Regions from separate parts of the Idiomarina sp. ST10R2A5 genome, predicted to be linked through region 2. Evidence: predicted binding sites of a transcription regulator. Region 2 holds the regulator's gene; each other region holds the start of a gene.

Region 1 (3,264 bases), on a different contig from region 2:
CCTACGTATTCCTGTTCTTTCGTCACGCGAATACCTACGGTCAGCTTGAGTATAGTCCAGATGATAAAGCTACAGGCAAAGACCCAACCGAAAATTGTGGCAACGCCGGCCAACTGAATTATAAAGCTGGCGCTGGGGTCAGTTATGGGTACTAGCAGGGTACCGAATATACCCACGACACCATGTACTGAAATAGCCCCAACCGGGTCGTCAATGTGCAGCTTATCCAGAGCAATAATTGACAACACAACAATGAGTCCGGCGACAAAGCCAAAAACACTTGCCTGCCAGGGTTCGGGAGTAACGGGTTGTGCAGTTATGGCGACCAGTCCGGCCAGAGCACCGTTTAGTATCATAGTCAGGTCGGCTTTTTTCCAGAGTAACTTGGTAAACAGCAGTGCCGCTATTGTTCCTGCTGCTGCCGAGGTATTGGTATTGACCATAGCGCGTGCAATGGCGTTGGCGTCATCAACTGAGCCCAGGGCCAGCTGCGAGCCGCCGTTAAAACCGAACCATCCGAACCAGAGAATAAAAGTACCAAGTGCGGCGAGAGGCATGTTTGAACCCGGTAAGGCATTAATACTGCCGTCACTCAGGTATTTGCCAGAGCGGGGACCCAGCAATATGACCGCCGCCAGTGCTGCTGATGCCCCGGTTAAGTGGACAATACTGGAGCCGGCAAAATCGACAAACCCCCAGTTTGCTATCATGCCGCCACCCCAGGTCCACAAGCCCTGGACCGGGTAAATAAATGCGCTGAGTACCACACAAAAAACTAAAAAGCTCATGAGCTTCATTCTCTCTGCTACGGCGCCGGAAACTATGGACATAGCGGTTGCAACAAACACAACCTGAAAGAAGAAGTTTGCATCGGCGGCGTAAGCAGGGGAAGGATCCGGGTACATGACTTTATAACCAATGGCTAAATAAGTAATACAGGAAATGGAGTAGAGAGCAATGTTTTTGGTCAGAATTTCGGTGGTGTTTTTGGCTCTTACCAGGCCGGCTTCTAACATTGAAAACCCGGCCGCCATCCACATGACCAGCGCGCCGCAAACAAGCAGGTAAAAAGTATCGAGGGCAAAAGTGAGTTGCTGTAAATCTTGTGCTTCCATGGGTGACTCCTTAAAGAGCGTCTTTGTCAGTTTCACCGGTACGTATGCGAACGCAGTGCTCAAGTGGCAGAACAAATATCTTTCCGTCTCCGATATTGCCGGTATGAGCCGCTGCGCTAACAACTTCCAGCGCCCGTTCAAGGGTTTCATCGGGAAGAGCCAGTTCTATTTTCATTTTGGGAAGAAAGTCGACCTGGTACTCGGCTCCTCGATACAGCTCGGTATGGCCTTTTTGCCGGCCAACACCACGAACTTCGGTTACAGTTAAGCCGGAGCAGCCAATTTCAAACAAAGCCTGCTTTACATCTTCCAGCTTGAAAGGTTTGATTAACGCAACGAGCATTTTCATTAGGCTTCCTTATTAAAAGATTGTTAAGCAACCTTCTAATTCAGGAAATGTGCCAAAGATTAATTTGTTGATATTTATGGATAAATAGAATTTCGATGAGAGCTCTGCACAAAAAACGTGCGCAACCTCTGTGCACTGCACCAAAAGTGCTATTGAACCCAGACCTTACAGGGGAGATACTATTTACCTACAGTAATGCAGGATGAAAGGTGCAGTAGCATGAAACTTGGAGCACGGCAGAGCGACCTTATTGGTGAGACAGATCTGTTACGGATACCATCGCTGTCTGATTTAACCGGGTGCGATATTTTTATTAAGTGCGAGTTTCAGAACCCGGGAGGCTCAATAAAAGATCGTGCTGCTAAACAGCTCATTGACGACGCTATGCAGCGCGGCGAACTAAAACCGGGCATGACCGTAGTGGAAGGTACTGCCGGCAACACTGGTATTGGTCTGGCAGTTGTTGCTAAGTCCTATGGGCTGAATATGCTGGCGGTTATGCCTAATGATCAAACACCAGAAAAAGAACGGATGATACGTCTGCATGGCGGTGAGCTAATGGCCGTTGACCCGGTTCCGTTTAAAAACGAAAACCACTTTTATCACACAGCGCGTCGCTTAGCTGAAGAGCGTGACGACTGTTGGTGGGCTAACCAGTTTGAAAATACCAGCAACGCCCGTGCGCATTACCTTCATACGGGCCCGGAAATTTGGGAACAAACCGGTGGTAAAGTTGATGTTCTGGTTTCTGTGGCAGGTACTGGTGGCACCATTGGTGGTAACTCGCGCTTTTTGAAAGAAAAGAATCCGGATATTGATGTTTGGGTTGTGGACCCGGATGGCTCGGGAATTTATGAGTTCCTTCGCAGTGGCGAGTATGTTTCGACGGGGGGTTCCATGACAGAAGGCATTGGTATTATGCGGTTAGTGGATAACTTTCGTCAGGCACGTATTGATCATGCCGTTAACTTGCCCGACCAGGATTTAGTCACGCTGTCGCGTTATGTCAGAGACAAGGACGGTATTGTACTAGGTAGTAGTTCCGCGCTTAATGTTGCCGGCGCTTTGGTTGCTGCTTTGCGAAAGGGGCCGGGGCAGCGTATCGTGACGTTTTCCTGTGATTTAGGTGAACGTTCGGTCAGTAAATTGTATAACCCGGAGTATTTACGAGGGCGTGACTTAAACCCTGAGCCCGAGCCCATTGAGGTGCTGATAAAACGTTACCGCGAGCTTGGCGATAAAGTGCTAGAGGTTAACTGGAATAATGAATAGATTCATCATTTGCGGTTTGTTATCAGGTTTGGCAGTTGCTGCACCCAAAGCACAGGAGACTCTGCCGGACGCGCCGTTTCATGATTTAAAAGTACCTGAGTTTCTGGATATTGCGCATCGTGGTGCGTCGGGTTATTTACCGGAACATACTCAGGCCAGTACGGTTATGGCTCATGCTTTAGGTGCGGACTTCATCGAACAGGACATACAGCTAACACGTGACGGTGTGCCGGTGGTTTTGCACGACGAAAAACTGGACCATGTTACCAACGTGTCTGAAGTATTCCCGGAGAAGCACCGGCCTGATGGTAAATATTATGTGGTCGACTTTTCCCTGGATGAATTAAAGCGCTTAACGGTTGTTGCCCGCCATAAAGACTATGAGCTGGTCTATCCTAAACGCTTTGCTCAACCGGATGTACGTTTCCCTATTCAAACCCTGGATGAGCACATTAAGTTGATTCATGAACTGAATCGGGTGCGTGAGATGTCTACCGGTATTTATGTGGAGCTGAAATCTTCACGTTG
Region 2 (3,264 bases):
TATAAGTCTTTGTCGGAGTCAGCCTGGCGTAATGCACGTGTGCAGTCTTTGTCATTCATACGGCGAGCGACAGAAGCTAAAGTCTGCAGATGGTTTTCGTGTTCGGATTCTGGTACCAGAAGCGCGAATATAATATCGACGGGTTGGTTGTCGATAGAGTCAAACTCAATCGGCTCATCTAGCGTGAGTAATACCGCAACCGGGTGGTTAGCATTGGGTAATCGGCCATGAGGAATTGCGATACCTAAGCCAATTCCCGTACTGCCCAAACGCTCACGGTTCAATAGGCTCTCAAAAATGTCATGGCGGGTAATGCCGGACAACTTAGGAGCTACGATTTGACTAATGGTTTCAAGCAGTCTTTTTTTACTTGCGCCCTCGACTGCACACTTGGTGCAGTCGGGGCTTAACAATTCACTCAGTTGCATGGATTAATGTTGTTTCATTTTTTCTTTGTGTTTAATCACCTGACGGTCTAGCTTATTGATTAAACCGTCGATGGCCGCGTACATATCGTCGTGTTTTGCGTCGGCAAAAATTTCACCGCCATTCACGTGCAGCGTAGCTTCCGCTTTTTGAATCGTTTTTTCAACATTTAGGATGACGTGAACATTAGTAATGTGGTCAAAATGTCGTTCCAGCTTGGCAAATTTTGTGTCTACGTAGTCACGTAAAGCTTCAGTAATATCGATGTGGTGACCGGTCAAATTAATTTGCATAACGTCTTCCTTCTTGCAGTTAACAAAGTTACAAAAGACTTTTGCGTTGGCTCGATGATGGAATGTTTAACGATTCCCGATACTTCGCAATTGTCCTCCTTGCTACTTGGATACCTTGTTCAGCTATCAGTTCAGCAATTTTGCTGTCACTTAACGGTTTACTGCGGTTTTCTGCAGCGACCATCTTCTTAATTAAAGCACGTATTGCAGTGCTTGAACACTCACCACCGCCCTCAGTACTGACATGACTTGAGAAAAAGTATTTTAACTCAAACACGCCCCGCGGACAGTGTAAGTATTTCTGTGTTGTCACCCGCGAAATGGTGCTTTCGTGCATATCCACCGCTTCGGCGACATCGTTTAAAACCATAGGCTTCATGGCTTCTTCGCCATGCTCAAAAAAGCCTTGTTGGCGTTGCACTATGCAGTTGGCAACTTTTAGCAACGTGTCATTGCGACTTTCCAGGCTTTTTATAAACCAACGCGCTTCCTGCGTGTGGTTTTTTATGTACTGGCTGTCTGCTACTGACTTAGCTGCTTTACTCAAGGCCGCGTATTCTTCATTGACCTTTAATTTAGGTACGCTGTCGGGGTTCAATTCGACCATCCAACGCCCATTTTTTTTTGTCACAGCGACATCAGGAATGACATATTCAACGGGTTGTTGTGCAACTTGCTCACCCGGGTGGGGGTGCAACTGCTGAATCAAGCGCATGGTCTGACGCAAGTCGTCTTCCGAGAGCTTTAATTTACGCTGAATGGTGCGAAAATCCCGGCTGCCCAGTAAATCCATATGTTCAGTCACTAAACATAGAGCAATTTCTTTGTACTCAGTGTCGTCGCTTAGTTGCCGCAATTGGATGGCAAGGCATTCGCTGACACTGCGTGCTCCCACACCTATTGGGTCGAAGTGCTGAATGCGTTTAAGCACCATACAAACTTCTTCTGTTTCCACTTCCGGAAGGCGCACCGCTTCAATAATCTCATCAACATCGGCCATTAGATAGCCGTTGTCGTCTATGGCTTCGATAATGGCTTCAGCTATGGCGGTGTCTTCCTCAGAAAAGTGGGAAAGCTGCATTTGCCAAAGTAAGTGATCTTGCAACGACTCACTGGTCGAGCCCTGGTAAACTTCAAAGTCACCGTCAAAAGACTTACCAGAGGACGCGGCCCCATTAACCGGTGTCTGGCTGGAGTAGGTGTCATCCCAACTGCTGTCTACCGGTAACTCGTCCGGCATTTCCTGAGTTTTTATAACGTCTGAGGTTTCTCGCTGACTGTCATCCCGCTCTTCGATATTTCGGGTTTCGGAATTGTCAGCTTCGTTGCTGGCATCGCCTTCAACTTCTAATAGAGGATTACTGTCCAGTGCATCCTGAATTTCAGCCTGAAGATCGAGCGAGGAAAGCTGCAGCAGGCGAATGGCCTGTTGAAGTTGTGGCGTCATGGTCAGATGCTGACCAATTTTTAGCTGCAGACTTTGCTTCATAATGACTGTCCCGGTTTCACGTTATAAGGTGAACTGCTCACCGAGGTAAACGTCTTTAACCTGTTGATTCGATAATATACTTTCTGCATCCCCACTGGCAATAAGTTCGCCATGACTAACGATATAGGCGTGTTCACAAACCGATAGGGTTTCACGAACATTATGGTCGGTAATCAATACGCCAATACCGCGTTGCTTTAAATGCTCAATGATTTTTTTGATATCAATGACGGATATGGGGTCGACACCAGCGAAAGGCTCATCTAAAAGAATAAAAGTGGGCTCTGCTGCCAGGGCCCTGGCTATTTCAACCCGTCGGCGCTCACCGCCTGACAGACTCATTCCCTGGCTGTTGGCAATGTGCCCAATATTAAACTCTTCGAGTAAGGCATCGAGCTGTTCTTCTCTGTCGTTGTCTGATAACGCTTTGCGGGTTTCTAAAATGGCCATCAGGTTGTCACGTACGGTGAGCTTTCTGAAAATAGAAGCTTCCTGTGGCAGGTAACCAATACCTCTGCGCGCCCGCTCATGCATTGGCAGTAAAGTGAGGTCGTTATCATCCAGTAAAATCTGGCCTTTATCGCTGTTAACCAGTCCGACAATCATATAAAAGGTGGTTGTTTTACCGGCTCCATTCGGCCCTAATAATCCAATAACCTGTCCCTGGCTCACCTCCAGGCTAACGTCTTTAACAACCTGGCGACTTTTATAGCTTTTGGCTAAGTGTTTAACTCGTAAGGTTGCCATATTAAGGGTTCTCGTTATTTTTCTCGTTGGAGTCAGTTTTTGCCTTTGGCGTAAAAATGGTGATGACGCGACTGTCTTCTTCACCGGAACTGGTCGCGGTTATGGTTTGTTTGTCTAAATCATAGGTGATGAGATCACCACTGGAACTGCTGCTACCCTGAGAAATACGGGCTTTTCCGCTAAGCTCCAGGCGCTGCTCCGATTGAAAATAGGTAATTTTGTTGGCCTCTGCGTTTATCTTATTGCCATCATCCAGAGTCTGGCTGTAAGTAGCAGGAGTGCCTTCTGCAACAAAAGTATCGGCTTGTT
Region 3 (3,264 bases), on a different contig from region 2:
AGGCTCTAATATCCGGACCGTATTTGGGGTGGTTAATCAGCCAGGCTTCCAAACGTGGCCAGCCCTTGCTGGCAGCCCAAAGCGCGGCAATAAGAAAAGGAACGGTCGGCATCACCGGCAGAGCGATACCAACCAGCCCCAGTAGCACAAAAAATAGGGCCAGAGCGCGCCAGAGCAACCGAATCAACAACTCCCGGGTCATGACTTCATTCCCAGCCGGCCTGCCATTTTGTGCAGGTTACTGGCGTCCAGTTGCAGGTCTTTAGCAGCTTGACTCCAGCTGTTGTTATGCCGGCTTAAAGCCGCTTCAATCATTTTTCTTTGGGTGTAGCTAACCGCCTCCTTCATGGAAACGTTATGCACCGGCAACTCGGCTCCTCCGCTGTTTTTATCGGAATCCAGAGAGGCTGACATGGGTAACTGAACATCGAGATCCAACATGTCCGGCTCAATGGTCGCAATATCGGTTTTTTCAACGCCATGGCTCAGCAGCTTAATGGCCGCGCGGCTTATTACGTGCTCCAGTTCGCGCACATTCCCCGGCCACTGATACTGCTGTATGGCCAGTTCGGCTTCCGGCGACAGCCGCAAAGCACGAAGCCCCAGGCGCGCGCGGTTTAACTCAAGAAAGTGACCGGCCAGAATCGACACATCGTCATCGCGCTCACGCAAAGGAGGTATGGGTAACGGGTAAACCGACAGGCGGTGGTACAAGTCCGCACGGAAGGTTTCATTACTGACTTGCTGGCGCAGGTTACGGTTGGTGGCTGCTATCAGGCGTACGTCCACTTTACGGTATTTGTCCGAACCCAGTCGCTGTATTTCACCGTTTTGCAGAACCCGTAGCAGCTTGGCCTGTATCGACAGTGGCAGTTCGCCCACTTCATCCAGAAATAAGGTGCCGCCATGAGCCGCCTCAAAGCGCCCGGAACGGTCGCTGGTAGCACCGGAGAAAGCGCCTTTAACATGACCAAAGAGCTCACTTTCAGCTAAGGATTCTGGCAGCGCAGCACAGTTAACATAAATAAGCGGCATATCGCTGCGCTGCGACAATAAGTGAAGTTCGCGTGCGAAGAGTTCTTTACCGACGCCGGTTTCCCCTAAAAGCAGTACCGGTAAGTCAGCACCGGCGACAACTCTAAGTTCTTTCAGAACACCTTCTATGGCTTTGCTCTGACCAATAATTTCAGAGTCATTGGTTTCAGTCGCTCCGGCTTGCGGCATGGCGCGTTGTTGCCCCTGACGCAAGGCTCTGACGTTTTGCTCAAGCTGGCCAATACGGACCGCTGTTTCAACGAACAGACTGAACTTTTGCAACTCGAGTATGGAATCATCGGTAAAGGTGCCCGGCTGCAAGGCATCTAATGTCAGCACCCCCCAGCATTTGTTTTCCAGGTACAAGCTGATTCCCATGCAGTCGTGTACGGGCAGTGCATTACCCGGCTGCTCCGCTAATAAACCGTCGTAAGGGTCTGGTAACGAAGAGTCATGCTCAAACCTTACCGGGCTGCGGGAAGCCAGCAGTGCCGCCAGCCGTGGGTGTTGAGCAACCACAAAGCGACGACCCAGAGCTTCGCGTACCAGGCCCTGAATAGCAACGGGCTGAAGTACCTCGTTATCCAGTTTCAGTAACACCACTGCACCGCAGTTGAAATGGCGGCGTAAAGTGTTGACTAAATTTTGTAAACGTACGGCGGCAGGCTGCTCGGTTAGCAGGTCTGCTAATAGACTTTCTTGTAACATGGTTAAATTGACTGCCCAGGTTAAAAAGACCCTTATTGGTTGGGTTGATAGTACCTTGGCACCCCGGAGAGTCAATAATCACAATGGGGTAGAAGCTGGCCTGTTTGTTGCAATCAACAGCCATAGCGAAAGTTTAGACCGTTAAGTAACGGCTGAAAATTTTAATTTAGCAAACAGGAGTTACCCCATGAATACTTTAAATGAACGTTTACAAGCTGCTGAGCAGAAATGGCAGGACGCGAGCCCACAGGAATTAATTGAGCACATCTATTTGCGCTTTCACCAGTGTCATCGTGACCAGCTGCCAGAACTAAAGCAGTTAGCTATGCGCGTGGAAGAGGTTCACGGTGATCATGCCGAAGCGCCTAATGGCCTGGCTGAGCACTTAGACAATATGCTGCAGGAGCTGGAAAGCCACATGATGAAAGAAGAACAAATTCTGTTCCCAATGTTGTCGCGCGGAGTTTATCCAAGCGGGCCAATTTCAGTCATGGAAGAAGAGCACGTGCAGCACGAAGACGAAATCAATAAAATTGATGAATTGACCAACAACCTGACTTTGCCTGAAGGCGCCTGTGGCACCTGGACTGCGCTTTATAACGGCCTGAAAGAGTTACAGGAGGACTTGCGCGAGCATATTTACCTGGAAAACAACGTGCTTTTTGTCGAGAAGAAAGCGGCAGCACCGGTACACGGTAAAGATTTTTGCTGTGGGTCTTGTCAGTAATTTTGCTTAAAGTACATCACCTTTTCCAGGTACCGGCGGCTTTCAGCCAAAGGGTGTTTTGAAGTTAAGTCCCGGTAAATAACGCCGGGCTGACTTCGGTTCATTATCTGTATGGCTCTGTTGCGGTTGGATGAAAAGGTTTTTAGTACATTGCCGGCGCCGCCGTTATATGCGGAGACTATAGCGTATTCGCGGCTGTTTGGGTTCTGTATACCTTTTAGATACTGGGTGTTGAGAATGTATAAGTAGGCACTGCCAATATCTATATTCTGGGCAGGGTCAAACAACTGCTCGGAAGTAGGTTGTCCCGGTACTTCGCGCACCCGCTCAAAGACATCTCGCCCGGCGGTAGCTGCTACCACCTGCATTAACCCGTAGGCGTTAGCGTGGCTGACCGCATAAGGGTTGAAGCTGCTTTCAGTTTCAATAATGGCGTAAATAAGCTCGGGCTCAATATCATAGCGCTTCGCGGCCGCAATTACATAATCGGAATATTGGTGTTTACGCAGTGCTTTATGGTCGTCCACCAGTGCAATTTTCACTTCGTAAACGTCGTTGTCTTTGGCACGGCGCGTGCGCAGCTCGTTGTTAACTAAATACTCTGCAAAACGGTTGGCTCGCCACTGGTATTCGACCACCACATTGTCCTGGTCAACAACCTGGCCTCGCAAAAAGGGCTTTCCTGAACCTTTGGGCTCTTTATCAGTAAATATATCCACGGCGGTGAGATCTGCGGGTGTCAGCAGTGTGCGTACAATCGCCGCCTGCAATTTTTGCCGGGTTTCGGCGGGATC

The links. Region 2 encodes sigma-54, which starts transcription at its own class of promoters, with help from an activator protein. Its sites were predicted from a motif close to GTTGGCACGNNNNTNGNNT; they were not measured.
Region 1: the regulator sigma-54 is predicted to act here: its motif matches at 1,503-1,521, upstream of ACP7FG_RS08155 (P-II family nitrogen regulator).
Region 3: the regulator sigma-54 is predicted to act here: its motif matches at 1,838-1,856, upstream of ACP7FG_RS05085 (hemerythrin domain-containing protein).

What each region holds. Positions count from the first base shown of each region.
Region 1 covers NZ_JBNIEX010000005.1:78,899-82,162, reverse strand. Annotated here, with positions in the region: gene ACP7FG_RS08160 (ammonium transporter) at 1-1,115, opposite strand, end outside; gene ACP7FG_RS08155 (P-II family nitrogen regulator) at 1,126-1,464, opposite strand; gene ACP7FG_RS08150 (cysteine synthase A) at 1,684-2,736, shown strand; gene glpQ (glycerophosphodiester phosphodiesterase) at 2,729-3,264, shown strand, end outside.
Region 2 covers NZ_JBNIEX010000002.1:342,946-346,209, reverse strand. Annotated here, with positions in the region: gene ptsN (PTS IIA-like nitrogen regulatory protein PtsN) at 1-428, opposite strand, end outside; gene hpf (ribosome hibernation promoting factor) at 432-719, opposite strand; gene ACP7FG_RS04230 (RNA polymerase factor sigma-54) at 748-2,208, opposite strand; gene lptB (LPS export ABC transporter ATP-binding protein) at 2,230-2,955, opposite strand; gene lptA (lipopolysaccharide transport periplasmic protein LptA) at 2,957-3,264, opposite strand, start outside.
Region 3 covers NZ_JBNIEX010000003.1:117,888-121,151, reverse strand. Annotated here, with positions in the region: gene ACP7FG_RS05095 (YbaN family protein) at 1-202, opposite strand, end outside; gene norR (nitric oxide reductase transcriptional regulator NorR) at 199-1,743, opposite strand; gene ACP7FG_RS05085 (hemerythrin domain-containing protein) at 1,931-2,470, shown strand; gene ACP7FG_RS05080 (murein transglycosylase domain-containing protein) at 2,464-3,264, opposite strand, start outside.